Regions from separate parts of the Pantoea sp. ABR1s genome, predicted to be linked through region 2. Evidence: predicted binding sites of a transcription regulator. Region 2 holds the regulator's gene; the other holds the start of a gene.

Region 1 (15,075 bases), 320 kb from region 2:
ACTGTTGACCATTTTTAAGTTGACGGCACAGTCAGATTACGTCATTTTGAACATCTGGACGTCTAAACGTGTAGATGTTCGCAGGCCGATTGTTAATCGATGAGGGTGCAGGATGAGTTTCTTTCATGCCAATCAGCGCGAAGCGCTAAACCAGAGCCTGGCTGAGCTGAACGGGCAAATTAATGTTTCATTTGAGTTCTTCCCGCCTCGTACCAGCGACATGGAAGAGACCCTGTGGACCTCTATCGATCGCCTGAGCAGTCTGAAACCGAAATTCGTTTCTGTGACCTACGGTGCGAACTCAGGCGAACGCGATCGCACCCATAGCATTATCAAAGGCATTAAAGATCGCACCGGTCTGGAAGCCGCTCCCCATCTGACCTGTGTCGATGCCACGCGCAATGAACTGCGCACCATCGCTCAGGATTACTGGAACAACGGCATCCGTCACATTGTGGCGCTGCGCGGCGATCTGCCCCCAGGCAGCGGTAAGCCAGAAATGTATGGCAGCGATCTGGTTTCGCTGCTGAAAGAGGTGGGTGATTTTGATATTTCGGTTGCGGCCTATCCGGAAGTCCATCCCGAAGCGAAAAGCGCCCAGGCCGATCTGATTAACCTGAAGCGAAAAATCGATGCAGGTGCCAACCGGGCTATTACCCAGTTTTTCTTCGACGTTGAAAGTTATCTGCGTTTCCGCGATCGCTGTGTCGCGACCGGCATTGACGTGGAAATTGTGCCGGGCATTCTGCCGGTCTCTAACTTTAAACAGCTGCAACGCTTTGCCACGCTGACCAATGTGCGTGTGCCGGGCTGGATGAGCGCGATGTTCGCCGGTCTGGATGATGATCCGGAAACGCGGAAAATGGTGGGAGCCAATATCGCGATGGATATGGTGAAAATCCTGTCACGCGAAGGGGTGAAGGATTTCCATTTCTACACGCTGAACCGTGCCGAAATGAGTTACGCCATTTGTCACACCCTGGGCGTGCGTCCTGCTGCTGCTGCGGCTTAACCGCTCTGCTTCAGCCAATAAAAAAGTCGGGAGAGTCCCGACTTTTTTTGTTTTTACTGCACCACCATTAACCGGTATTGCGCATGCCTGCCGCGACACCGGCAATGGTCACCATCAGCGCCTGCTCAACGCGGGCATCCGGTTCATCGCCATTCGCTTCCCGCGCGCGCGAACGATGCAGCAGTTCGGCCTGGAGTACGTTGAGCGGATCGGTATAGACGTTACGCAGTGCAATTGACTCGGCAATCCACGGCTGATCGGCCATCAGGTGTGAGTCATTGGCAATGGTCAGTACCGCTTTGATATCCGCATCAAGCTGATCGCGCAGCTGTTTGCCCAGCGGCCAGAGTGATTTCTCGACCAGACGCTGATCGTAATATTCCGCCAGCCACAGGTCCGCTTTTGAGAATACCATCTCCAGCATACCCAGACGGGTAGAGAAGAATGGCCAGTCGCGGCACATCGCTTCCAGCTGATCCTGATGACCGGCGGCCATCGCCTGTTGCAGGGCCGCACCGGCACCCAGCCACGCAGGCAGCATCAGACGGTTCTGCGTCCAGGCGAAAATCCATGGAATCGCACGCAGCGACTCTACGCCGCCGGTAGGTCGGCGCTTGGCGGGACGTGAGCCCAGCGGTAATTTACCCAGCTCCTGCTCCGGCGTCGCTGAGCGGAAATAGGGCACGAAGTCAGCATTTTCACGCACATAACCGCGATACATCGCACAGGAGTCGGCGGAGAGCTGATCCATAATGTCGCGCCATTCGCGTTTTGGCTCCGGCGGCGGCATCAGGTTCGCTTCCAGAATTGCGCCGGTGTAGAGCGACAGGCTGGCGATGGTGACGGCGGGTAAACCATATTTAAAGCGGATCATCTCGCCCTGTTCGGTCACGCGCAGACCGCCGCGCAGGCTGCCTGGTGGTTGCGACAGCAGCGCTGCATGGGCGGGTGCGCCGCCACGGCCAATGCTGCCGCCGCGTCCGTGGAACAGCGTCAGTGAAATCCCGGCCTTCTCACAGGTTTTAATCAGGGCATCCTGTGCCTGATATTGCGCCCAGCTGGCGGCCATCACACCGGCATCTTTCGCCGAGTCAGAATAGCCAATCATCACCATCTGTTTGCCCTGAATTAAGCCGCGATACCAGTCGATGCTCAGCAGCTGGCTCATCACGTCATTGGCGTTATTCAGGTCATCAAGCGTTTCAAACAGCGGTGCAACCGGCATGGCATAGCCGATGCCTGCTTCTTTCAGCAGCAGATGCACGGCCAGCACGTCAGAAGGGGTTTTCGCCATGGAAATAACATAGGCGGCGATAGAACCCTGTGGCGCTTCAGCCGCGACGCGACAGGTTTCCAGCACTTCACGCGTTTCATCGCTGGGTTCCCAGCTGCGAGGCAGCAGCGGACGCTTGGAGTTCAGTTCACGGATCAGGAAGGCCTGCTTGTCCGCTTCGGACCAGCTTTCATAATCGCCGAGGCCCAGATAGCGGGTCACTTCAGCAATCGCTTCGGTGTGACGGGTACTCTCCTGACGCAGATCGATACGCACCAGCGGCACGCCGAAACATTTCACGCGGCGCAGCGTATCAAGCAACTGACCGTTGGCGATAATGCCCATGCCGCACTTTTGCAGTGACTGATAGATGGTAAAAAGCGGATCCCACAGCTGATCGTTGGAGACCAGCAGATCGGCCGGGCGCGGCAGACGTTCACCTTTCAGGCGGCGTTCCAGGAATGACTGGGTAGTCATTAACTGGCTGCGCAGGCGTTTCAGGATCATACGATAAGGTTCAAGTGCTTCCGGATCGCCGCTGAGTTCCCGGATCTCTTCAGTGCACTCTGACATCGACAACTCAGAGATCAGTACGCCGATATCGCGCAGGAACAGGTCAGTGGCTTTCCAGCGACTCAGCTGCATAACGTGGCGGGTAATCGCCGCCGTAACGTTAGGGTTACCGTCGCGGTCGCCACCCATCCATGAGGTGAACTGAACCGGCACGAAATCGACCGGCAGCTTAATGCCGAACGCCTCTTCTACCTGCTCGTTCAGCTCACGCAGGAAAGCGGGTACGCCTTCCCACAGGCTGTTTTCCACCACGGCAAAGCCCCATTTGGCTTCGTCGATAGGGGTCGGACGATATTTGCGGATCTCATCGGTGTGCCACGCCTGTGCCACCAGCTGACGCAGACGGCGCATAATCTGGTTGCGTTCGTAGTCGGAGACGTCGCTGTGATCGAGCTGTTTCAGGCAGCTGTTAACTTCGACCAGCTTGTGAATCAGCGTACGGCGGGTGATTTCAGTCGGGTGAGCCGTCAGCACCAGTTCCAGCGACAGCGACTCAATGGCCGCAAGGATGTCGCTTTCGCTGATATCTTTCTGCTGCTTCAGGGTATCAAAGGTCTTTTTCAGCAGTTCGGGATGGTTCTCACCCTCGCCACTTTGCGAGATGGTCTGATACTGCTCAGCCACGTTGGTGAGGTTCAGAAACTGGCTAAAAGCGCGTGCAACCGGCAGAAGCTCCTCATTGGAGAGGTTCTGCAGCGTATTGAGCAGTTCTTTACGATGAGTGTCATTTCCTGCACGGGATGACTTGGAGAGCTTACGGATGGTTTCCACCTGGTCGAGGATGTTCTCTCCCAGTGCATCCTTAATCGTATCCCCGAGCAGTTTGCCGAGCATACTGACATTACTTCGCATTGCGGAATATTGTTCGTTCATTTGACCCTGACACCCTTATCGTCTTGAAAAACTTCTACACCCGACCTTTCAGGCAGCAGAAAAATCAGCAACGCCATGTTCCCCCTAATCTACAGGGAACCGGCTCCGTTGCCGCCTGTCCACATTCTGAAACGCTCTGGATAATCACCCGGTGGGCATAACATCGTCTTTTATCTAGCCACGTAATGTTGCGTTCGTCAAATGCGTTAAAGTGCGCTAAAGGTGTGGCTAAATAACGGAAATTCGTAGAATTTATCGGGAACAAAGCGGGATAAGTTATTCTTATTGCTAAATCCCGCAGAATGAAGGGGCATTTTACTGTTAATGCAGTGAAATGCCCCATTTGCTGTTAATCAGTGGCAAAAATGCTGCACAACCTGAGTGATAAGCGCCCTTGTCGGCTTAATAAATGCAGTATCAATAAATTCGTCTGGCTGATGTGCCTGCTCAATCGACCCCGGGCCCAGTACCAGCGTTGGGCAGAGCTGCTGAATAAAAGGCGCTTCGGTGCAGTAGTTCACCACCTCAGTGGGTATACCCAGCAATTTCTCGACCACACTGACCAGTTCATGATCTGCCGGACACTCGTAGCCAGGAATCGGCGGATGCAACTCGGCAACCGTGACACGGCCCGGCCAGCGCGCACTGACCGGTGCCAGCGCCTCGTTCAGTAGCCCATCGAGATCGTTCAGCGACAGACCCGGCAGCGGACGGATATCCATATGCAGTTCACAGCAGGCACAGATACGGTTAGCGGCGTCACCGCCATGAATATGGCCAAAATTCATGGTGGGATAGGGAATGGCAAAGCCGTCATGGTGATAACGCTCCTGCAGCGTATTGCGCAGTTGCTTCAGATGGGTGATCGACTCATGCATCAGTTCAATGGCGTTAACGCCACGCGCGGGATCGCTGGAGTGGCCCGATTTTCCCTCGATACGGATCACATTCGACAGGTGACCTTTGTGCGCACGTACCGGTTTAAGTGAGGTTGGTTCACCGATGATGGCGCAGTCGGGACGCAGCTGCGTCGATTCAGAAAAATATTTGGCGCCAGCCATGGTGGTCTCTTCATCGGCCGTAGCGAGGATATAGAGCGGCTTGCTCAGCGTGCTGACATCCACATCGCGCAGCGTATCGAGAATAAAGGCGAAGAAGCCTTTCATGTCTGCCGTGCCCAGGCCATAGAGCTTGTTGTCGTGCTCGGTCAGGGTAAAGGGATCGCGTGTCCAGCGGCCATCGTCAAAAGGAACGGTATCGGTATGACCTGCTAGCAGCAGGCCGCCCGCACCGCTTCCGGTACGCGCCAGCATATTAAATTTATTGCGGGTGCCGGGCACCGGCTGCACTTCAACGCTGAAGCCGAGGTCGCGGAACCAGCCGGCCAGCAAATTGATTAAAGTTTCATTACTCTGATCCAGTGCGGCATCGGTTGCGCTAATCGACGGTGTGGCGATTAACTGGCGGTACAGTTCAATAAAAGGCGGTAATTTTGTCTTCACTGTTGGCGGTCCTTGGGTTAGGATGTATCCATATTCATGCAGTAATAGTGAATAAAAATACATTAACGTCCTCTGCAAGGGAACCTTAAATCACTGCAGATGACAGGGCGGGTAACGGGGCAAGGCCGCGACCCGGAACGTGCGACTGTAAAAAGGGTTACAGCCTGATGTTGAATACGCTGATCGTTGGTGCCAGTGGTTATGCTGGTGTTGAGCTTGCCACCTTCCTGAATCGCCATCCACATATCAACATAACCGCTTTGGCGGTTTCGGCGCAAAGCCCTGATGCCGGCAAGCGCCTCTCCGATCTCCATCCGCAGCTGAAAGGTGTGGTGGATTTGCCGCTGCAGCCGCTGAGCAGCGCGGCCGAGTGGGCAGACAAGGTGGATGTGGTGTTCCTGGCGACGGCCCACGAAGTCAGCCACGATCTGGCGCCGGAATTTCTCAAGGCTGGTTGTGTGGTGTTCGACCTGTCGGGTGCGTTCCGCGTGAATGACGCTGATTTTTATACCCGCTTTTATGGCTTCACCCATCAGCATGGAGACTGGCTGGACAAAGCCGTTTACGGCCTTGCCGAATATCAGCATGAGAAAATCCAGCAGGCGCAGCTGGTGGCTGTGCCAGGTTGCTATCCGACCGCTGCGCAGCTGGCGCTGAAGCCCCTGGTGGATGCCGGACTGTTAAACGAGGCGCAGTGGCCGGTAATCAACGCCACCAGCGGCGTGAGCGGTGCTGGACGTAAAGCCAATGTCGGCACCAGCTTCTGCGAAGTGAGCCTGCAGCCTTATGGTCTGTTCAATCATCGTCATCACCCGGAAATCGTCGCACACCTCGGTACGCCGGTGATCTTCACTCCGCATCTGGGTAACTTCCCGCGCGGTATCCTGGCGACGATTACCTGCCGTCTGAAAGCAGGTGTCAGCCGTGAAGATATCGCCGCCGTTTTTCATCGCGCCTATGACAACAAGCCACTGGTGCGGTTCTACGAGCAGGGCGTACCGGCGCTGAAAGCCGTTGTAGGTCTGCCTTACTGCGATATCGGTTTTGAAGTGCAGGGCGAGCATCTGATTGTCGTGGCAGCCGAAGATAATCTGCTGAAAGGCGCGGCATCGCAGGCGGTACAGTGCCTGAACATCCGGTTCGGCTTCCCTGAAACGCAGTCACTGATTTAACGGACAAATATACCATGACCAATCCATTGATTATCAAGCTGGGCGGTGTGTTGTTAGACAGCGAAGAAGCGCTGGCCCGCCTGTTTGAAGCGCTGCTGACCTACCGCAGCGCCCATCAGCGTCCGCTGATTATTGTCCACGGCGGCGGTTGCCTGGTGGATGAACTGATGAAAAAGCTGGCGCTGCCGGTGAAGAAGAAAAATGGCCTGCGTGTCACGCCAGCCGATCAGATCGACATTATTACCGGTGCGCTGGCGGGTACCGCGAATAAAACGCTGCTGGCCTGGGCAAAAAAATCGGGCATCAACGCGGTAGGCCTCTGCCTGGGCGATGCGGGCATCGTGAATGTCACACCGTTTGATGAAGAACTCGGCCACGTTGGCCACGCAATGCCGGGCGATCCGGCATTACTGAACACCCTGCTGGCGGCCGGTTATATGCCGGTGGTGAGCTCAATTGGTATAACTGACAGCGGCGACCTGATGAACGTCAACGCTGACCAGGCGGCGACCGCACTGGCCTCGACGCTGGGCGCTGATCTGGTCCTGTTGTCAGACGTCAGTGGTATTCTCGACGGCAAAGGTCAGCGCATCGAAGAGATGACCGCCGACAAAGCTGAGCAGCTGATTACCCAGGGCATTATTACCGACGGCATGATTGTGAAAGTGCACGCTGCGCTTGATGCAGCGCGTACCCTGGGCCGCCCGGTGGATATTGCCAGCTGGCGTCACGCTGAGCGGCTGCCTGACCTGTTTAACGGCGTGTCGATTGGCACCCGGATTCTCGCTTAACGACTCTGATTCAAGGATTACGAAATGCAAACGCAAAACATCAAAAAAATCGTTCTGGCTTACTCCGGTGGTCTTGATACTTCGGCCATCATTCCATGGCTGAAAGAGAACTACGGCGGCTGTGAAGTCGTCGCTTTTGTCGCAGATATCGGTCAGGAGCGCGGCGATCTGGAAGGTGTAGAGAAGAAAGCCCTGCAGTCCGGCGCATCTGAATGCCACGTGGTTGACCTGCGTGAAGAGTTCATCAGCGACTATGTCTATCCGGTGCTGCAGACTGGCGCCCTCTATGAAGGCACTTATCTGCTGGGCACTTCAATGGCGCGTCCTATCATCGCTAAAGCACAGGTTGAGCTGGCGCTGAAAGTGGGTGCGGATGCGCTGTGTCACGGCGCTACCGGTAAAGGGAATGACCAGGTGCGTTTCGAAACCACCTACACCGCGCTGGCACCGCAGCTGAAAGTGGTGGCTCCGTGGCGTGAATGGAACCTGCGTTCACGTGAAGCGCTGCTGGACTACCTGAAAGAGCGCAACATTCCGACCACCGCGTCACTGGAGAAAATCTACAGCCGCGACGAAAACGCCTGGCACATCTCCACCGAAGGTGGCGTGCTGGAAAGCCCGGCCAATGCACCGAATAAAGATTGCTGGGTCTGGACTGTCGATCCGCTTGAAGCGCCTGACCAGCCTGAAGAAGTGACTGTAACCGTTGAAAAAGGTCGGGTCGTGGCGGTTAACGGCGAAAAACTGAGTCCGTTCCAGTGCCTGGAAAAACTTAACGTGCTGGGCGCAAAACATGGCGTCGGCCGTATTGATATCGTTGAAAACCGTCTGGTAGGGATTAAATCCCGCGGCTGCTACGAAACCCCTGGCGGCACCATCATGGTCAATGCGCTGCGTGCGGTTGAGCAGCTGGTGCTGGATCGCGATAGCTTCAAATGGCGTGAGCAGCTCGGCCACGAGATGTCCTATGTGGTTTATGACGGCCGCTGGTTCGCCCCGCTGCGTAAGTCGATTCAGGCCGCTGCCGAATCGCTGGCGGAAGAGGTTAACGGTGAAGTGGTGCTGCAGCTCTACAAAGGCCAGGCGACAGCCACCCAGAAGCGTTCCGCGAACAGCCTCTACTCGGAAGAGTTCGCCACCTTCGGTGAAGATGAAGTGTACGATCACCGTCATGCGGGCGGCTTTATCCGTCTGTTCTCGCTCTCTTCGCGTATCCGCGCCCTGAACGAGCAGAAGAAGTAATTTTCAGGCGAGGTGCGCCTCGCCTCACAGTTTCATTTCAGGGGCGGCATTTATGCCGCCCCTTGTTTAACGATTCAGAGGAGTTTTCACATGGCACTTTGGGGTGGACGGTTTACTCAGGCAGCGGATCAACGTTTTAAACAGTTCAATGACTCGCTGCGCTTCGATTACCGCCTGGCAGAGCAGGACATCATTGGCTCTGTTGCCTGGTCCAAAGCGCTGGTGACGGTAAATGTCCTGACTCAGGATGAGCAGCAGCAGCTGGAAGCGGCCCTGAATACGTTACTGGATGAAGTCCGTGAGGATCCTGAGCAGATTCTGCAGAGTGACGCCGAAGATATCCACAGCTGGGTTGAAGGCCAGCTGATCGACAAGGTGGGCGCGCTGGGCAAAAAACTGCACACCGGACGTAGCCGTAACGATCAGGTCGCGACCGATCTTAAGCTGTGGTGCAAGGTGCAGATTGAGGCGCTGCTGGGTGCCACCCGAGATCTGCAGCAGGCGCTGGTGGTCACCGCTGAAGCCAATCAGGATGCGGTGATGCCGGGCTACACGCATCTGCAGCGTGCGCAGCCGGTGACGTTTGCGCACTGGTGCCTGGCCTACGTTGAAATGCTGGCGCGTGACGAGAGCCGTCTGCAGGATACGCTGAAGCGGCTCGATGTCAGCCCGCTGGGCTGTGGCGCACTGGCCGGTACCGCGTATGAGATCGATCGTCAGCAGCTGGCAGGCTGGCTGGGCTTTGCTTCTGCCACGCGCAACAGTCTGGATACCGTATCAGACCGCGATCACGTGCTGGAGCTGCTTTCTGACGCTGCCATCGGCATGGTGCATCTGTCGCGCTTCGCCGAAGATATGATCTTCTTCAACACGGGTGAAGCGGGCTTTATCGAACTGTCAGATAAAGTGACCTCCGGCTCATCGCTGATGCCGCAGAAGAAAAATCCGGATGCGCTGGAGCTGATTCGCGGCAAGTGTGGCCGGGTGCAGGGCGCGCTGACCGGCATGATGATGACGCTGAAAGGTCTGCCGCTGGCCTACAACAAAGATATGCAGGAAGACAAAGAGGGGCTGTTTGACGCGCTCGACACCTGGCTCGACTGTCTGCATATGTCAGTTCTGGTGCTGGATGGCCTGCAGGTTAAACGCCCGCGCTGCCAGGAAGCGGCTGAACAGGGTTACGCAAACTCCACTGAACTGGCTGACTATCTGGTCGCCAAAGGCGTGCCGTTCCGTGAAGCACACCATATCGTCGGGGAAGTAGTGGTTGCCGCCATCGGGCAGGGCGTGGCGCTGGAAGCGCTGTCGCTGGCACAGCTGCAGCAGTTCAGTGCGGTGATTGGCGAGGATGTCTATCCCATTCTGGCGCTGCAATCCTGTCTGGATAAGCGTAATGCGCAGGGCGGCGTCTCGCCACAGCAGGTTGCGCGTGCCATCGGTTACGCAAAGCAGCGTCTGGCGTAATTAACAGGTAAAAAAAAGCGGGCACATTAAATGCCCGCCAACCTCTAGCTTCAGAATTACTCATTTTTATAGGCACATCATCAAAGCGCCTGCTCTCCCGGCCGACGCTCAGATTCTCTTACGCTGACAGCAGATATTGCTGCAGATCCTCACTGCCGCCAATGTGACGACCTCCCATGAAGATCTGCGGTACCGTCGCCCGGCCTGAAACGGCGCGCAGACTCACGGTTGTTGCATCCTGTCCCAGCACGATCTCTTCGTACTGAATACCATGATCCATCAGCATCTGTTTTGCCTGGGTGCAGAAGGTGCAGCCAGGTTTAGTGAAGATTGAGACCGACTCCTGAGCTTTACACTCGGGCGCCAGATAGCGCAGCATGGTGTCGGCATCAGAGACCTCAAATGGGTCGCCCGGCTTGTTGGGCTCAACAAACATTTTCTCTACCACGCCGTTACGCACCAGCATCGAGTAGCGCCATGAACGTGGGCCAAAGCCGAGATCGGCTTTCTCAACCAGCATCTCCATGCCGCGGGTAAACTCGCCGTTGCCATCAGGGATAAAGGTAATGTTGTCTGCGCGCTGTTCTGCTTTCCAGGCGTTCATCACAAACGTGTCATTCACCGAGACGCACAGAATGCTGTCCACACCCTGCTGGGCAAACAGACCCGCTAATTCGTTGTAACGCGGCAGATGGCTGGAGGAGCAGGTCGGTGTGAATGCGCCCGGCAGTGAAAAAACGATGACCGTTTTGTCTTTAAACAGCGCTTCAGTGGTGACATCGACCCAGCGATCGCCCTGACGTGTGTGAAAAGTCACTGACGGAATAGCTTTACCTTCCTGACTTGCAAACATTTTTTTCTCCTGACATACCGCGTTCCATTTGATGTGCGCATTATTCCCAACCACCCTTGATAGGGCCAATCGTTCATTGCTATTCTATCTATCGCCACGGTCTATCGTGGCTTGGAGGGTAATAATGAATATTCGTGATCTTGAATATCTGGTTTCGCTTGCTGAACACCGTCATTTCCGCCGTGCCGCGGATGCGTGTCATGTCAGTCAGCCGACGTTAAGCGGGCAGATCCGTAAGCTGGAAGATGAGCTGGGTGTGATGCTGCTGGAGCGCACCAGCCGTAAAGTGCTGTTCACCCAGGCAGGTTTGCTGCTGGTGGATCAGGCGCGTACGGTGCTGCGTGAAGTGAAAGTGCTGAAAGAGATGGCCAGTCAGCAAGGGGAAGCGATGTCAGGTCCGCTGCATATCGGCCTCATCCCGACTACCGCGCCCTACTTATTGCCACAGATTATCCCGACGCTGCACCAGACATTCCCGAAACTGGAGATGTATCTGCACGAAGCGCAGACGCAGCAACTGCTGGCACAGCTCGATAGCGGCAAGCTGGACTGCGCGATTATCGCGCTGGTCAAAGAGAGCCAGGCCTTTATCGAAGTGCCGTTGTTTGATGAGCCGATGAAGCTGGCAGTCTATGCCGATCATCCCTGGTGCGATCGCGACCGGGTACCTATGTCCGATCTGGCAGGCGAGAAATTGCTGATGCTGGAAGATGGGCACTGTCTGCGTGACCAGGCGATGGGGTTCTGCTTTGAGGCGGGTGCCGATGAAGATACCCATTTCCGCGCGACCAGTCTTGAGACGCTGCGCAATATGGTGGCGGCAGGCAGCGGGATTACGTTGCTACCGGCGCTGGCAGTCCCACCGGAGCGTATCCGCGATGGCGTCTGCTATCTCACCTGCTACAAACCGGTGCCACAGCGTACAATTGCGCTGGTCTATCGTCCGGGTTCACCTCTGCGCAGCCGTTATGAACAGCTGGCAGAGGCGATTAAAACCCACATGCAGCACTATTTCGACGCTGCGTTAAAACAGGCGGTTTAAGCCGTTTAACGCTGCAACGCGATAGGCTTCGGCCATGGTCGGATAGTTAAAGGTGGTATTCACGAAGTACTCAATCGTGTTGCCACCGTTTTTCTGCTCCATGATCGCCTGACCGATGTGAATAATCTCGGCGGCACGTTCACCAAAGCAGTGAATTCCCAGAATCTCTTTGGTTTCCCGATGGAACAGAATCTTCAGGCTGCCAACGTTCATGCCAACGATCTGCGCTCGCGCCAGATGTTTGAACTGCGCGCGGCCCACTTCGTAAGGCACCTTCATTGCCGTCAGCTGCTGCTCGGTTTTACCCACGGAGCTGATTTCCGGAATGGTGTAAATCCCGGTTGGGATATCTTCAATCAGGTGCGCTGACGCTTCCCCTTTGATAATCGCCTGAGCGGCAATACGGCCCTGATCGTAGGCGGCTGAGGCCAGGCTTGGATAGCCAATCACGTCTCCGACGGCATAAATGTGCGGCTGAGCCGTCTGATACATGCTGTTCACTTTCAGCAGGCCACGACCATCCGCTTCCAGGCCCACATTTTCCAGCGACAGCGAATCGGTGTTGCCGGTACGGCCGTTGGCGTAAAGCAGACAGTCGGCTTTCACTTTCTTACCCGACTTCAGATGCATGATGACGCCATCTTCCACACCTTCGATCTTCTCAAACTCTTCGTTGTGACGAATCACCACGCCGCTGTTCCAGAAGTGGTAAGAGAGAGAGTCAGACATCTCCTGATCAAGAAACGCCAGCAGGCGATCGCGGGTGTTAATCAGGTCAACTTTGACGTTCAGACCACGGAAAATCGACGCATATTCACAGCCAATCACGCCCGCGCCATAAATAATGACGTGGCCTGGTTCGTGGTGCAGATTGAGAATAGAGTCGGAGTCATAAACGCGTGGATGGGTAAAGTCGACATTGTCAGGATGGTAAGGTCGTGAACCACAGGCGATAACAAACTTCTCTGCCGTCAGCGTCTCACGCGTGCCATCCGGTTGCTCAATCTCAATGGTGTTGGCATCAACAAAATGCGCATCGCCCTGATAAAGTTCACAACGGTTACGCTCGTAGAAGCCCTGACGCATGGCTGTCTGCTGGCTGATCACGTTTTCAGTGTGATTGAGAATGTCGGCAAAAGAGGAGCGAAGCAGTCGGGTATGATCGCTGTAGAGCGGATTTTGGTTGAATTCAATAATGCGACTGACGGCGTGGCGAAGGGCTTTAGAAGGGATGGTGCCCCAGTGCGTACAACCGCCGCCGATGTTGTGGTAGCGTTCGATCACGGCGATGCGCGCTCCCTGTTTTACCAGCCCCATCGCCGCCCCTTCACCGCCGGGCCCTGAGCCAATCACAATGGCATCGTAATCGTAAGACTTTTGCATACCGATACGTCCTATTATTTATACATTTTTACAACGAGATTCTAACATCTCGTCGCGCACTTCTGAATTCTATCAGCGATTTTCATCACATTTTGACAAAGAGTGAGGTTCACAGGCGGTGACAAAGATTGCCAATCTGTACGCTGAAAATTTTGTTATAGTGCCTGCTTAACACCGCTAAAGGCAGAGAGAATGGGCGTCAGAGCGCAACAAAAAGAACGTACACGACGTACACTGATTGAAGCCGCCTTCAGTCAGCTCAGCGCCGAGCGCAGTTTTGCCAGTCTGAGTTTGCGGGAGGTTGCCCGTGAAGCAGGGATTGCACCTACCTCCTTTTATCGTCATTTCAAGGATGTTGATGAGCTTGGCCTGACGATGGTAGATGAAAGCGGGCTGATGTTGCGACAGCTGATGCGCCAGGCGCGCCAGCGTATTGCCAAAGGCGGCAGCATCATTAAAACGTCGGTGTCGACCTTTATGGAGTTTATCGGCAACAATCCCAACGCTTTCCGCCTGTTACTGCGTGAACGTTCCGGCACCTCTGCCGCTTTTCGTGCCGCCGTGGCGCGTGAAATTCAGCACTTTATCGCTGAACTGGCCGATTATCTTGAGGTCGAAAATCGCATGCCGCGCAGTTTTACCGAAGCGCAGGCTGAAGCGATGGTGACCATTGTTTTCAGCGCCGGTGCAGAAGCACTGGATGTTGATGCTGAGCAGCGACGTAAGCTTGAGGATCGGCTGGTGTTACAGCTGCGTATGATCGCCAAAGGCGCTTATTACTGGTACCGCCGGGAGCAAGAGCGACTGGCGGCCACCCTGGAAAAACCCGAAGAGCAATGAGTAAGGATCAGTCCATGACCCACCCAGGTACTCGCGATAAAAGCACACTGGTACTGGCTTTTATTACCGGCTTAGCAATTAACGGCTCGTTTTCTGTGCTGTTCAGCGCCTTTGTTCCATTTTCGATTTTTCCGCTGATTGCGCTGGGTCTGGCGGCCTGGTGTCTGCATCAGCGTTACCTCAACACCAATATGCCGGACGGCATGCCAGGACTGGCAGCGGCGTTTTTCCTGCTGGGGATTCTGGTTTATAGCGCGCTGGTGCGGGCAGAATACCCGGATATTGGCTCCAACTTCGTTCCCACCGTTCTGATGGTAGCGCTGGTGTTCTGGATTGCGACGCGTTTTAAGCGCAAGCGTAATCAGTAGTGATAAAAAAAACGGGAACCTCAGGGTTCCCGTTTTTGTTTACGCTTTACGTGTCAGCAGGACACCGCATTCCATATGGTGGGTATAGGGGAACTGATCAAACAGCGCCAGCCGCGTCACATCGTGCGTTTCCGCCAGCGTCTGCAGATTGTCGCTGAGGGTCTGCGGATTGCAGGAGATATAAAGGATGCGCGGATACGCCTGCACCATTTTCACCGTCTCTTCATCCAGTCCGCTGCGCGGCGGATCGACAAAAATCGTCTCGCATTCGTAGCTGGTCAGGTCAATTCCTTCCAGACGATTAAAGCTGCGCACGCCATTCATCGCCTGGGTAAACTCTTCCGCCGCCATACGAATGATCTGCACGTTATCAATCTGGTTCACGGCAATATTGTATTGTGCTGACGCAACAGAGGGCTTGGCGATCTCAGTCGCCAGAACGCGGCGGAAATTGCGTGCCAGCGCCAGCGAGAAGTTGCCATTACCGCAGTAGAGTTCCAGCAGGTCGCCCTGTGAATCCTGCGTCACATCCAGCGCCCACTCCAGCATCTGAATATTCATCGCCGCATTAGGCTGGGTAAAACTGTTTTCGACCTGACGATAGATAATCTCGCGACCCGCTACCGGCAGACACTCATCAACGTAGTCGCGATCCAGACAGATTTTGGTTTTGGTGGCGCGACCAAT
Region 2 (15,075 bases):
TCTGGAAGGCGACTTCAATCGCCGTGGCACCTCGGTGTTCAGCGGTAAAATTGGTCAGCAGGTTGCGTCTGACCTCTGTACCGTGGTGGATGACGGCACCCTTGAAGGGCTGCGCGGTTCACTGGCAGTAGATGATGAGGGCGTTCCCGGTCAGTACAACATGCTGATTGAGAATGGTGTGCTGAAAGGCTACATGCAGGACAAGCTGAATGCGCGACTGATGGGGGTTAGCCCTACCGGTAACGGACGTCGTGAATCCTACGCGCATCTGCCGATGCCGCGCATGACCAACACCTATATGCTGGCTGGCAAGTCATCACCGCAGGATATTATTGAAAGCGTTGAGTATGGCCTCTATGCGCCGAACTTTGGTGGCGGTCAGGTGGATATCACCTCCGGCAAATTTGTCTTCTCAACCTCAGAGGCTTATCTGATTGAGAACGGCAAAATCACCAAACCGGTTAAAGGCGCAACGCTGATTGGTTCCGGCATCGAAGCGATGCAGCAGATCTCGATGGTGGGTAATGACCTGGCGCTGGATAAAGGCGTCGGCGTCTGTGGTAAAGAGGGGCAGAGCCTGCCGGTCGGTGTCGGTCAGCCGACCCTGAAGCTGGATAAACTGACCATCGGCGGCACCGCCTGATGTGACCCTAACAACCCGCCGCCCGGCGGGTTGTCAGAATGCTGACAAATCCATAGCCGGATGAACCTGGCAGCAATGCAATAGCTGAAAGCGCAGGGAACACGGGCAGAGGAGGAAAGCGTCCCGCGCCACGGATGGCGCGGGACGAGCGTGTCAGGGATGACGGATTTTGCGTCTTTCCGATCTGACCGTGTTTCCTTCGCTGGCTGGGTCTTACAGCTGGTCGGGACAGATGTTGTCAACAATTTATTGTTAGCTTTTACGGTGCTGCTGATACTGCTCAGCCACCTGTTCAAAATAGCCGGTCAGATAATCGATACAGACCTGCACCTTAAGCGGTAACTTATCCTTCTCGGTATAGAGCGCGTAGACCGGGCGCGGATCGGACTGATACTGCGGAAACAGAATATCGATCTCGCCTGCGGTGATCTCATCAATCACCCACATCATCGGCACATAGGCGATGCCATTGCCCGACTTCAGCCAGCGAATCAGCGTCAGGGAATCATTGGTCACAAAACGTCCCTGCGGTGCCAGGCGTGTCACTAATCCTTCCGGCGCAATCAGTTCGAAATTGTTGTCGGGCCGTACGCTATATTCCAGCCAGGAAAAATTATCGATATCACCCGGCTTCTCCGGCGTACCATGCTGCGCCAGATAGCTTTTTGCGGCGCACACCACCATCGGCATCGCACCCAGGCGACGCGAAAATAAGCTGGAATCTTTTAACGCTCCCACCCGAATCACCAGATCCAGACCATCCGCGATCAGATCCGGGGCCGGAACGCCGGTGACCAGATTCACACTCAGCCCCGGATATTCGCGCAGCATATCGCTGGTCATGCCGGCTAACACGTTCTGCGCCATGGTAGAGGAGCTGCCAATTCGCAGTACGCCAATGGGCGTATTGTTAAAAGCGTAAAGCTGTTCATGCACCTGCGTCGCTTCGGCCAGCATACGGCGGCAGCCCTGATAATAGATTTTGCCCGCTTCGGTCAGCCCGATACTGCGGGTACTGCGATTCAGCAGTTTCACCTGCAATGCATCTTCCAGTTTCGCGACGATCTGGCTGATTGATGAGACGCTCAGATGAAGCTGACGCGCCGCAGCGGTAAACGAACCCAGTTCGACCACTTTAGCGAAGACAGACATGCCTTTAAGTCGTTCCATTATTTACTCTGGCTTAAAAGTGATTTAGATCACATTCTGTAGAAAACTTATAGTCAGGCGCGTTATTATAAGCGCGCCGGGGTATTTCCCGGTGATTCTTCATTGCCTGATACCCTTCGATGATACGCTATTATTAAGCCAGCTGCGGTTCGGATAACGCTTCCAGAGGGGTTTCCTGCGACATCTGAAGAGGCATGAGTATCCCGGCAAGGTCGAACTAAGGATTTGTGATGAGTGTGCTTCCGGTATTTGTCATGTTTGGGCTCTCTTTTCCGCCCATTTTCATCGAACTTATTATTTCACTGATGCTGTTCTGGTTAGTGAAACGCGTGCTTACGCCGAGCGGTATCTACGATCTTGTCTGGCATCCGGCACTTTTTAATACAGCGCTTTACTGCTGTGTGTTTTACCTTGTCTCCCGTTTATTAGTCTGAGGTTTAAGTGAAAGCACTCATAAGAAAAATCGCGCGCTACGCGATTACTATCCTGCTGGTCATCATCGCAGTGGTCATTATTTTCCGTGCCTGGGTCTTCTATACCGAATCGCCCTGGACCCGTGATGCGCGTTTCGCCGCTGACGTGGTGGCGATCTCCCCTGACGTCACCGGCCTGATTACCGAGGTTCCGGTACACGACAACCAGCTGGTGAAGAAGGGCGATACGCTGTTTGTGGTTGACCGGCCGCGCTATCAAAAAGCGCTCGATCAGGCGCAGGCGGATGTTGAATATTATCAGGCACTGGTCAGTGAGAAACGTCGCGAAGCCGGGCGCCGTAACCAGCTGGGCACCTCCGCCATGTCGCGCGAGGCTATCGAGCAATCCAATAACGATCTGCAAACCAGCGAGCACCAGCTGGCGAAATCGGTGGCGACACGCGATCTGGCGAAGATTGACCTTGAGCGCACCACGGTGAAAGCGCCATCCGATGGCTGGGTCACCAACCTGAATGTCTACCAGGGTGAGTTTATTACCCGTGGTTCGGTTGCCGTGGCGCTGGTTCAGCAGCACTCTTTCTATGTGCTGGCTTACCTGGAAGAGACCAAACTGCACGGCGTGGAGAAGGGCTTCCGCGCGGAAGTCACCCCACTTGGCAGCAACATCGTGTTGCGTGGCACCGTAGACAGTGTGGCGGCTGGCGTCACCAATAGCAGCAGCTCGGTCGACAGCAAAGGCATGGCCACAGTAGATTCCAATCTGGAGTGGGTCCGTCTGGCGCAGCGTGTGCCGGTGCGCATCCGGCTTGATCAGCAGCCCGGCAATCGCTTCCCGGCGGGCACGACAGCGACAGTGGTGATCACCGGTCAGGCCGATCGTCAGCCTGAACAGGTTTCCCCGATGGTCCGACTGTTTAATCGCCTGCGTGAGTTTGGTTAAGAGGGCGATATGATCGAGTTCCTGCGGTTCCCGGTAAAGCTCACCTTTGCGCTGGTATTAGCGCTGATGGTGGGTTTTCACTTTAACCTTGAAACGCCGCGCTGGGCGGTGATGACCGCCGGTATCGTGGCCGGCGGCACCGCGTTTGCGGCCGGGGGTGACCCCTATTCAGGGGCGCTGCGCTATCGCGGCGTTTTGCGTATTATCGGGACATTTATTGGCTGTATCGCCGCGCTGACCATCATGATTGCCACCGTGCGTGCACCGGTCGTGATGCTGCTGCTGTGCTGCATCTGGGCAGGACTCTGCGTCTGGCTCTCTTCGCTGATCAAGGTAGAAAACTCTTACGCGCTCGGACTGGCGGGCTACACCGCGCTGATTATTGTGGTGACGGCTAATGCCAGCGGCGGTCTGACGCTGGTGCCACAATATGCGGTAGAGCGCTGCAGTGAAATCGTACTCGGCATCCTGTGCGCCATTCTGGCCGACATGATTTTCTCACCCCGTTCGATTAAAAAAGTGATCGACGCTGAGGTCGATTCGCTGCTGGTAGCACACTATAACCTGCTGCAACTCTGCGTCGCTCACGGTGATAAAGAAGAGGTCGACAAGGCCTGGAGCGCACTGGTAAGGCGCACCACGGCATTGAACAGCATGCGCAGCCAGCTGATGATGGAGTCCTCACGCTGGAAGAACAGCAACCGCCGTTTGCAGATGCTCAATACGCTGTCACTGACGCTGATTACACAGGCAGCCGAAACCTTTCTGATCCAGAATTCCCGTCCTGATTACATTCCGCCCCAGTATCGTCTGATGGTTGAAAAACCAGCCTCGACCGTTGAAGAGGTGCATAAGCGGATGAAAGTGATGCGGCGGGTGATTGGTGCCAGCGGCAAATCAACGCCGGTCACGCTGGCCAGCTGGGTAGGCACTGCTACCGAATATCTGCTGCTACTGAAAGGGATCAAAAGTAATAGCCGGATCACCTCGCTGGAAGAGGAGATTCTGCAGCGCGAGGTGGTGATCCAGGCGCGTTCCGCTGAAACGCATCATGCGATGATTAATGGTATCCGTACCTTTGTGGCGACCGCGCTGGGTTCGCTGTTCTGGCTCTATACCGGCTGGACCTCTGGCAGTGGCTGCATGGTCATGCTGGCTGTCATCACCGCACTGGCGATGCGTATGCCCAACCCGCTGATGATGGCAAAGGACTTTCTCTACGGCATGACGGTCGCGGTTCCGCTGGGCGCGCTCTACTTTATGTATGTTCTCCCGGCGACGCAGCAGAGCGCACTGCTGCTCTGCATCGCAATCGGCCTGCTCGGTTTTATCGGTGGTATCTTTATTCAGCGGCGTCAGCTCGGCACGCTGGGGGCGTTGATTGGCACCCTTAACGTTCTGGTGCTGGATAATCCGATGAAATTCCACATTAACGTCTTTCTCGATAACGTTCTGGGCCAGGTCATCGGCTGCTTCGTGGCGATGATGGTGATCCTGCTGATTCGTGATAAATCAAAAGCGCGCACCGGCCGCAAGTTGCTGAACCGCTTTATGTATGCGGCTGTCTCTGCCATGACGACCAATCAGGCGCGCCGGCGTGAAAACCATCTGCCAGCGCTCTATCAGCAACTGTTTCTGCTGCTGAACCTGTTTCCGGGCGATATCAACAAATATCGCATCGCCCTGACGCTGATCATCGGTCATCAGCGGTTACGCGACGCAGAAGTGCCGGTGAATGCCGACCTCTCTGCTTATCACCGGCAGTTGCGTTACACCGCTGACCGGGTGATCTCCGCCAGCAGCGATGACAAGCGGCGTTACTACTTTGAACGTCTGCTGAAAGAGCTGGATGTCTATCAGGAAAAACTGGCCCATTACGAGGCTCCCGCCAGCGTAACGGAACCGGTAAAACGACTGGCTATGATGCTGGATAAGTACCAGAACACGCTCATCCAAATCTGAATCTGGCCGCTGTGACCTGCAGCGGCCTGCGCAATCCCCACCCATCACAAAATCTGTCGCTTTTGCCAACTATACTCTCCAGACGGAAGAGCAAAACTGACAGGAGCGAATCAATGAAATCACTGCAAGAGAGCGAACTGTTCCGGACCGGCTATTTAGCGGACGGCCAGTGGCATCAGGCGGCCTCTACCTTTGACGTGACCAATCCGGCGACCGGTGAGGTGATTGCACAGGTGGCGAAAGCGGGTAAAGCTGAAACGGAACAGGCTATCGCTGCAGCGGAGCGCGCATTTCCCGCCTGGCGGGCGCAGACTGCAAAAGCGCGCGCTGAAATTCTCACTCGCTGGTACCAGCTGATCATTGAGAACAAGCGCTGGCTGGGACTGCTGATGACGACCGAACAGGGCAAGCCCCTGAAAGAGGCGGAAGGGGAAGTAGAATACGCCGCCAGTTTTATTCAGTGGTTCGCCGAGCAGGCGAAACGGACCAATGGTGAGATTATTCCGCCAGCTAAACCCGGCTCCCGTATTCTGGCAACCCGCGAACCGATTGGCGTTGTGGCTGCCATTACGCCGTGGAATTTCCCGATGGCGATGCTGACCCGCAAACTGGGGCCAGCTCTGGCTGCCGGCTGCACCGGCATTATCAAACCTGCCAATAACACGCCACTCTCCGCCTTTGCCCTGCTGGCGCTGGCGAAGGAGGCAGGTGTGCCTGATGGTGTACTGAATGCGGTAGCCGGTGATACCCATGCTATCAGCGATGCCATCATGGCCAGCAAAGCGGTGCGTAAAATCTCGTTCACCGGCTCCACCCAGGTGGGCAAGCTGCTGATGCGCAATGCTGCCGAAACCATGAAAAAAGTGTCGATGGAGCTGGGGGGTAATGCCCCCTATATCGTGTTTGACGATGCCGATATTGATGCCGCCGTACAGGGCGCCATTGCCAACAAATTCCGTAATGCGGGCCAGGTGTGCGTCAGCGTAAACCGCTTCTACATTCACAATGCAATCTATGATCGTTTTACTCAGCAGCTGGCTGCCGAAGTGAACAAGCTGAAGGTGGGCAACGGCATGGAAGAGGGGGTGATTGTCGGGCCATTGATTGAGGCATCGGCGGTGGAAAAGGTTGAGCAGCACGTCAATGATGCGGTAGCAAAAGGTGGCAAATTACTGGCGGGTGGCGAGCGACATGCGCTGGGTGGCAACTTCTGGCAGCCCACTGTGATTACTGAGGCGCACGAAGGGATGCAGCTCGCGCAGGAGGAGACCTTTGGTCCGGTGGCTGCCTGTTTCCGCTTTGATGATGAAGATGACGTCATCCGCCGCGCTAACGATACGCCGTTCGGCCTTGCCGCATACTTTTACACCCAGAATCTGCAGCGGGTGTTCCGTGTTTCAGCCGCGCTGGAAAGCGGCATGATCGGCATTAATGAATGTGCCGTATCAACCGAGCTGGCGCCGTTTGGTGGTGTGAAAGAGTCGGGGCTGGGCCGCGAAGGTTCGGTACTCGGCATGGAAGAGTATCTGGAGGTCAAAGCGCTGCACCTGGGCGGTTTGAGCTAGCGGACAGTAACGGGCGGCGAAGGTCGCCCGCAGACGGAGCATGGGAGCCGTCAGCATGAAAATCGAGCGTTTTGATTTTAATGAAATTGTCGATCAGGCCCATTTCTTCCGCCAGTTCAGCGAGCGATTTGCGCTGGAGGAGCGCCGCATCTGCGATCTGGATGGATTATGGGATGTGGTGACGGGCGATCTGTTACCGCTGCCGCTGGAGATTGAGTTTGTTAATCTGGGCAGGGGACAGCGACGGCGTTATGGCGCGCTGATTCTGTTATTTGATGAAGCGGAAGAGGAGCTGGAAGGTCAGCTTCACTTTAATGTCAGATAAAACGTCAGATAAAAAAAGGCCCCGGCGAGCGGGGCCAAAGGGTTCGTCATACATCTGACGAGGAATTATTTATAAAGCTGTGCGGTGATGTGATAGTTATCGCCGGTGCGCGCCTCAATAACTTTATAGGCGGTGGCACCCTGTTCATCCGCTTTCTGAGAAAGCTCAGCGCGGTAATCCATTGGCGATCCCGCGGTTCCACTGATGGTTACGGTGCCCGCAGGCTGCAGGTTCTGCGTCTGATCGCCGGTGACCAGCTGTGCGGCTGATGCGCCGAACGCCATAACGGAAAGCAGACTGACTGTAGCGATGGTTGTTTTGATATTCATGATTATCTCCTCAATACTTTCAACAACCTGCGGTTAGTCGTAAAGGCGGGTCGTCGATATCTTCTGACGCCCTTCAGGCGTCATCACGGTTAATTATTTATAAAGCTCAGCGGTGACATGCCAGGTGTTATCCTGGTTGTTTTCGATGATGCGATAGTGGCTTGCGCCCTGGGCATCCGCTTTCTCTGACAGCACCTGACGGATATGCGTCTGGTCGCCATTTCGTCCACCAATGCTGATGGTCTGATTCATTGGCTGCAGACCCTGTGCCTGTTCATTGGACACCAGGCTGGCGGCGTTAGCACCCACTGAGAACAGGGATGCCAGACTCAGTGCAGCGATAGCTAATTTCATTTTCATGGTCAACTCTCCTGAAATTTCTGCTTCAGCTCTCCGGAGCGCAAAAGGGCGCGTCAGACAGAGAGCAGATGGCATTATCGGTTACGCCTTAGTTATACAGTGCGGCGGTAGCGTGATAGTTGCCGTTGTTGTATGCCTCAATCACGCGATAGGCTTTTGCGCCCTGCTGATCGGCTTTGTCGCTGAGTTTCTGTTTGATATCCATCGGTGAACCCGCCACGCCGCTGACACTGATGGTGCCGACAGCCTGCAGATTTTGTGCCTGTGACGCATCAATAGATTCTGCTGCAACAGCACCAAATGAGAGGGCGGAGAGAATGCTCAGGGTAGCAATGGTAGTTTTTACGTTCATAGATTTTTCCTCGTCGTCTATTTTTATCTTTTTATTTAGTGTGATTTGCATCACGAAAAGAAGTATAGAACTAATAACGTAAGAAATTAATACCCCGCTAATAATGTTTTTTTGTGATTCTTTATCCTTATGGCTACTTTTAATAACTTAACGTTATAAAAAAAGGGCAAAAAGTAACCTTTAAGCCGCTTTTAATTGCAAAAACAGTGAGATAGATCGCTTTAACTTTTAGTGCGAAAGTCGGGGGTGTATCGGGCTGGAGTTTGATCTGGATCCGGGCAATGATGCCGGTTCAGTGATGTAAAGCAGTGTAAAATAGCGCATAAAGTGAAGCAGAGTTATCGATCTGACCAACAGCCGGGCGTGTTAAAGCAGGCTTATTACTTATCCAGAGCGGGTAACTGTCGTGGAAAGGGGTGAGCAGAGAGAACGAACTGACGATCTGGCGCATGATGGCCGGTCGTCAGTCCGCGATCAGAGTTCCTGTTCAAACAGGGTGAGGATGGCACCGTGCAGCTGCTTAACGGTGAAGTCACGCGCGCGGGTAATAAAGATTGTGTCATCGCCAGCGATGGTACCCAGAATCCCGTGCGACTTACCCAGTGAATCCAGCATACGTGCAATCAGCTGTGCTGCGCCGGGACTGGTATGAATCACTACCAGGGCATCGTTGTAGTCGATATCCAGTACCAGGTTTTTTAACGGGCTGGTGGTGGTCGGCACACCCAGCTCAGCGGGCAGGCAATAGACCATCTCCATCCTGGCATTCCGGGTGCGCACTGCGCCAAACTTGGTCAGCATCCGAGAGACTTTGGACTGATTGATATTTTCAAAGCCCTCGTCCTGAAGCGCCTGAACAATTTCGCCCTGGGAACTGAATTTTTCTTCTTTTAATAAGGCTTTGAAAGCCTTAACCAGATCGTCTTGTTTCGATGGGTTTCGCATAGGTTACCAATAAATAGAGAGAATAACCGCGCATCCGCCCGCGGCAGAGTGGTGATTATGCATTTATATGCATTTTTATGCAATCGTTCGATTGATGAGCAGCGTCCGGGCGGCTAGCGGGCGGCGATAATAGCAAATAAATCCGCTCAGACCAAAACACGCGTCACAGCCCCGGAAGGCGAAGGTTGCAAAGTTGTTATATTATTGGTGGTGTAGTAACAGAAAACGCACGTAGCCGTTCTCTGTCTGACGACGGCAAAGTTGTCGGTCATTCAGGTGCAATGATAAGTAACTTTTGAATCCGGAGATTAAGTGTGAAAACACGTAGAATTAACAACGGATATTTATCATCGCCTGAGCAGTTGATTAAGGTCTGACACAGATAGAATTTCGGCCCATCTCTGCCCCACCTTAATAAGGAGTTAAGAATGAAAGTTGCCGTTCTCGGTGCCGCTGGCGGCATAGGCCAGGCGCTCGCACTTCTGCTCAAAACCCAGCTTCCCGCAGGTTCAGAACTCTCGCTGTATGACATCGCGCCGGTTACGCCGGGTGTTGCCGTTGATCTCAGCCATATTCCTACCGCAGTGACTATTCAGGGATTCAGTGGAGAAGACGCCACGCCTGCCTTACAGGGTGCCGATGTGGTACTGATTTCCGCGGGTGTCGCACGTAAGCCCGGTATGGATCGCGCCGACCTGTTTAACGTTAACGCAGGTATCGTCCGTAATCTGATCGAACAGGTTGCCACAACGGCACCTAAAGCGTTGATTGGTGTCATCACCAATCCGGTCAATACCACCGTGGCCATTGCGGCAGAAGTGCTGAAAAAGCACGGTGTTTACGACAAAAATCGGCTGTTCGGCGTGACCACGCTGGATATCATTCGCGCCAATACTTTTGTGGCTGCATTGAAAGGCAAGCAGCCTGACCAGGTGGAAGTCCCGGTCATTGGTGGCCACTCTGGCGTAACCATTCTGCCGCTGCTGTCGCAGGTTAAAGGCGTCAGCTTCAGCGATCAGGAAGTGGCTGATCTGACCAAACGCATCCAGAACGCCGGCACCGAAGTGGTGGAAGCCAAAGCGGGTGGCGGATCTGCCACGCTATCGATGGGCCAGGCAGCCGCACGTTTCGGTTTGTCACTGGTACGCGCGCTGAAGGGTGAAGCTAATGTGGTGGAGTGTGCTTACGTAGAAGGCGAGGGTGAACATGCGCGCTTCTTCTCCCAGCCGCTGCTGCTGGGTAAAAACGGTGTGGCTGAACGCAGGCCGATTGGTACCCTCAGCGCTTACGAACAGCAGGCGCTGTCAGGCATGCTGGATACGCTGAAGAAAGATATCGCCCAGGGCGAAGAGTTCGTTAAGCAGTAACTGACGGCTCAGACTTGTAATAACGCCCGGCTCAGCCGGGCGTTTTGCATTACAGTCCGCCAGACTTATAGGCGCGGGCAGCGGGTGTGCCGTTGCTGGCAGGCAGCTTCTTACCCAGGGTTTCCATACGCATCTGGAACGGCGGGAACGGCATCTCAATACCGTGCTGATCAAATCCGCTCAGAATCAACTGATGCAGTTCGTGACGCAGCGGCATACGGTGTCCCATCTCAGCAGCATGCACACGAAGTTCAAATAACTGAATGCCCTGCTGCAGATCGACCAGGAAGGCTTCCGGTTGCGGCGTGTCCAGGACATAGCTGCAGCGTTCAGCCGCCTGGATCAGAATGGTGGTCACCTGTTCACTGCTGACTTTCGCCGGAGCCGGAATGGTGAGCACCACGCGCGTCACGGAATCGGACAGCGACCAGTTAATAAACTGCTCAGTGATAAAGGCCTTGTTCGGCACGATAATCTCTTTGCGGTCCCAGTCGGTAATGGTGGTCGCGCGGGTATTAATTCGCGTGATACTGCCGGTCAGGTCGCGGATCGTCACGGTATCGCCGATACGAATCGGCTTTTCGAACAGGATAATCAGACCTGAGATAAAGTTGGCAAAAATCTCCTGCAAACCAAACCCCAGTCCCACACCCAGCGCGGCAACCAGCCACTGCAGCTTCGACCACTCAATACCAATCATTGAGAAACCAATCAGCCCGCCAATCAACAGCAGCAGATATTTGGTCAGTGTGGTGATGGCGTAACCCGTACCTGGCGTCAGATTAAGATGCTGCAACAGCGCCAGCTCAAGCAGCGCGGGCATATTGCGCACCAGCTGGGTGGTGATAATAAACACCAGAATGGCGATCAGCACTGACCCCAGGGTGATGGGCTGAATCGACTCTACGCCCTGTACTGAGGTACTGACGTCCCACAGCTGAATATTCTCCAGGAAGCCAAAGGCCGAATGGATTTCTGACCACAGCACAATCACGGAGACCAGGGCGATAAGCATCAGGATAGAGCGTACCAGCCGCAGCGACTGCGCACTGATCGCATCCAGGTCAATTACCGGCTCTTCAATTTCAATCGCATCAGTGTTCAGAGAGCCTTGCTCCTTCTCCTCTTCACTGCGCGCACGGTTAGCCAGCATATCGGCACGGCGCTGACGGGCGCGATCAAAGCCAAGACGGCGACGCTGAATCAGCATCCAGCGCCGGATAATGTGATAGATAACCAGCAACAGGAACCAGATGGCGACAGAGGTCTCCAGTCGCGCCAGCAGCGCCTGCGCGGTAGCCAGATAACCCACAGCGGAGGCGAGGGCAGCCATCAGCGGCATAGCGATCATCAGGTTCCACAGCATCCGGTTCACCATGTTCTCGCCATTTCCCTCTTTATCGAGATAGAGCGGAATCCCGGAACGCTTCAGGCTGACGGTCACAATGCTGATTGCCCCGCAGATCAGGATGAAACAGAGACGACCCAGCGACGAGGAGAACTGCCGATCTTCCAGATTACCAAAGGCGATCAGCAACATAATCAGCGGCACAATTAATCCGATGCTCAGCGAGTAGTAGCGCATGGCGCGCGCCACCCGATTTTGCGGCCAGCGGAAATGCACAATGAACAGGCCGTTAGGACGGGCAAAGGCAGCGCTGATCATAAACGCCCACAGCAGCGGCAGCGTGGCGGTAATGCCATCACCAATCGCTACGGCGATAGGGTAGGGCCAGGCGTTCTGCAGGCCATAACCCAATGCACCCCATAATACCGGCAGCGGCAGCGCCACCAGGATCGACCAGAACAGGGTACGGATAGTCAGGCGGAAACGATCCTGCGTGACCTTGCCGACTTTGCTGGCGGAACGGTCAAGGAAAGCATTGAAGTGGCGGCGCGAACTGATGCTGAAGCCGACCAGCAGCAACGCACCAATAATCGGCAGCACCGAGTTGCGGCTGGTAAACATCATCGCCATCGCTTTGCCGAGCTGACCCAGCGTATCCAGCGACAGCAGACGGGAAAGATCTTTGGCCAGATCCAGCGGATAACTCAAACCAATCGGGTTAACGTCGGCGGTCCAGAACAGATAGCGGTGCGTCGCCTCTTTGACTTCCGTCAGCGCATCCTGCAACTGCGTGTTGCCAACCTTGAGCTTGGTGATCTCCAGAATCAGCGTGTCACAGCCGGAGATCAGCGAATTGAGCAGTTCCCTCTGAGTGCGTAGCTGCGCATCAAGAATACGCTTCTGGTCTGCGGTGAAGGGCTGACCATCGGCCTGCCGTCCCTTGCGCAGCGCCTCCTGGCGCTCCAGCAGATCTTCATAATTGAGACGCTGCACGCGAAGCTGTGCCATCTCATTATCAATCTGCTGCGACTTGGGCATCTCCGGCAGACGCGCGACCTGCGCCCGTAGCGCTTCGCCCAGCAGATTAGAGGCACCCAGCCACTGCGACTGTTCACGCAGGGTAGAGAGCGCCTGACGGACCTGAATAATCTGGTTGGTGGCCAGTCGCTGCTGCGACGCCACCAGATCCATGCGCTGCGCCTGCTGATTCAGGGCAACCGAGAGTTCGCGGTTAACCCGAAACTGATCGCTGATCTCTGGCGGAAGATCGCCACTGTTTTCTGCCAGTTGCTCGGTGCGGGCCAGCGCGACTTCGGCTTCACGTTGCCGCTGATCGTTGAGCTGGTTGCGCAGCGCCTGAAGATAGTTATCGAGCTGAGTCGCTTTGCGCTGGTGGGCTTCAGCCCGCATCCGCGCCAGTTCCTGACGGTTGTTGGCAGAGAGCTGTGCCAGCTCAAGTTCATCGACCAGCGCTTTATTCGCGGCGCTTTCCGCCTGGCGAGCCGCCAGTTGCAGCTGCCCCTGTGGCGAACTGCTGCTGACGCTCTGCAAACGGCGTTCACTCTCCGTCATCGCCCGGCGTGCTTCCGTCTGCTGCTGCGGCAGTTGCGACAGCGAATCACTGATTTCCCGCGCCCGATCCTGCTCCTGCCGTGCCTGACGCCCCTCTTCCAGCAGCTGGCTGCTGACCTGCAGGATCTCCTGATCCAGCTCGGCGCTGCTCATGTTGTTGCGCACGGTTTTCCCGCTGTCACTCAGCGCGGCGATCTGCTGACGCAGTTCGCGCGCCAGACGCGGAAAATCATCAATAACCTGCTGATATTGCGCCGCGCGCTCCAGCGATTCATCGCGTTCAGAGAGAAAGTTTAAGGCGGCTTCAATCGTCTGGATCTGTTCAGCCTGAGAGGGTGAACTTTTGGCCGATTTTATCTCTTCCAGCTGCTGTTTGAGCTGGCTGGCATCAGGAAGGCTGGCCGCGAAGGCCGGGCTGCTGAGCCACAGGCTCAGCAGCAGGAGGAGAATCGAACGCACAGAGGACACTCAATTTAATCGACGATGACGTCGGAAATGTCTGTCGCGACCGGCAGCGCAATCGCCAGCGGTTGACCCAGACGGGTTTTGCTTTCTGCTTCCAGGCTTTCAGCCAGTTTGACGCGGCCAGGTGCGAACAGATTGATGACGGTAGAGCCAAGCTTGAAGCGGCCCATTTCCTGGCCTTTCAACAGCACCACGGCGCTTTCATCATCCGCTGCCGGATAGTGCCAGCGCTTGATCACGCCTTCACGCGGTGGCGTGATGGTGCCAGCCCAGACGGTTTCGATGCTGCCGACAATGGTGGCACCCACCAGGATCTGCACCATCGGCCCGATATCGGTTTCGAAGTAGCAGATGACGCGCTCGTTACGGGCGAACAGGTTGGGAATATTACGCGCGGTCAGCGGGTTGACGGAGTAGAGGTCGCCAGGCACATAAATCATCTCACGCAGGATGCCGTTGCACGGCATATGGACGCGGTGATAATCACGGGGCGCCAGATAGGTGGTGACGAACTCGCCATCAACAAATTGTGCCGCCATCCGCTCATCACCTGCCAGCAGGGCGTCAATGGTGTAGTGATGACCTTTAGCCTGGAAAATCTGATCGCCATCAATGTGGCCGAGCTGGCTGATAGCGCCATCCGCGGGCAGGGCGATGAGATTGGCATCGGCATCCACCGGACGCGCATCGTCTTTCAGCGGACGAACGAAAAAGTCATTAAAGGTGCGATAGCTGGCGGTATCGGGCTTACGCGCTTCCGCCATGTCGACTTTGTAAAACCAGACAAAGATGTCAATGACCAGTTTGGTCAACCAACCACCGCGGCGACTGGCGCCCCAACCGGCAAGTTCAGTCAGCCATTTCTTCGGGAGAATATGATTCAAGCCGAGTTTTAAACGATCAAACACCTTAGCCTCCTGGCTATTTTATGACGTTGTAAAAAAGGGGGCGGATTGTAGCAGCGCCCCGTTCAGATGGCGACTATACCCGAATTCCGGCACGCTGCACGGTCTGGACGCGCGACTGGAATGCACCTCGCAAAATGCCCCGGCTTATCCGTTCAGACGCGGTTATACCGATTAACTTTCACTATCAGGGAAATTTTTACGCGTTTTTACCTGCGCCATGCTCTCCAGGATACGGTGGTAGTTATCAAAACGGGACCTGTTGATTTTGCCCTGTTCGACCGCTTCGCGAATGGCACAGCCGGGATCGCTGCCGTGTTTACAATCGCGGAATTTGCAATCGCCAAGGAATGCGCGGAATTCGACAAATCCGCGGGTAATTTGTTCCGGCTC

What was found. The regulator ArgR, encoded in region 2, controls arginine synthesis, uptake and breakdown. The targets are predictions, from matches to a motif close to ANTGAATAAAAATACANT.
Region 1: the regulator ArgR is predicted to act here: its motif matches at 5,280-5,297, upstream of argC (N-acetyl-gamma-glutamyl-phosphate reductase).

Annotation. Positions count from the first base shown of each region.
Region 1 covers NZ_CM173823.1:185,998-201,072, forward strand. Annotated here, with positions in the region: gene metF (methylenetetrahydrofolate reductase) at 113-1,012, shown strand; gene ppc (phosphoenolpyruvate carboxylase) at 1,080-3,731, opposite strand; gene argE (acetylornithine deacetylase) at 4,085-5,233, opposite strand; gene argC (N-acetyl-gamma-glutamyl-phosphate reductase) at 5,401-6,405, shown strand; gene argB (acetylglutamate kinase) at 6,420-7,196, shown strand; gene ACXKZD_RS00910 (argininosuccinate synthase) at 7,221-8,438, shown strand; gene argH (argininosuccinate lyase) at 8,529-9,902, shown strand; gene ACXKZD_RS00920 (glutathione peroxidase) at 10,021-10,755, opposite strand; gene oxyR (DNA-binding transcriptional regulator OxyR) at 10,880-11,797, shown strand; gene sthA (Si-specific NAD(P)(+) transhydrogenase) at 11,780-13,180, opposite strand; gene fabR (HTH-type transcriptional repressor FabR) at 13,373-14,020, shown strand; gene ACXKZD_RS00940 (YijD family membrane protein) at 14,035-14,388, shown strand; gene trmA (tRNA (uridine(54)-C5)-methyltransferase TrmA) at 14,428-15,075, opposite strand, start outside.
Region 2 covers NZ_CM173823.1:507,056-522,130, forward strand. Annotated here, with positions in the region: gene tldD (metalloprotease TldD) at 1-643, shown strand, start outside; gene aaeR (HTH-type transcriptional activator AaeR) at 896-1,813, opposite strand; gene aaeX (p-hydroxybenzoic acid efflux pump operon protein AaeX) at 2,044-2,247, shown strand; gene aaeA (p-hydroxybenzoic acid efflux pump subunit AaeA) at 2,255-3,187, shown strand; gene aaeB (p-hydroxybenzoic acid efflux pump subunit AaeB) at 3,197-5,149, shown strand; gene ACXKZD_RS02490 (NAD-dependent succinate-semialdehyde dehydrogenase) at 5,263-6,714, shown strand; gene ACXKZD_RS02495 (barstar family protein) at 6,770-7,039, shown strand; gene yhcN (peroxide/acid stress response protein YhcN) at 7,105-7,368, opposite strand; gene ACXKZD_RS02505 (YdgH/BhsA/McbA-like domain containing protein) at 7,462-7,728, opposite strand; gene yhcN (peroxide/acid stress response protein YhcN) at 7,817-8,080, opposite strand; gene argR (transcriptional regulator ArgR) at 8,555-9,025, opposite strand; gene mdh (malate dehydrogenase) at 9,454-10,392, shown strand; gene mscM (miniconductance mechanosensitive channel MscM) at 10,442-13,771, opposite strand; gene asd (archaetidylserine decarboxylase) at 13,786-14,685, opposite strand; gene rsgA (small ribosomal subunit biogenesis GTPase RsgA) at 14,857-15,075, opposite strand, start outside.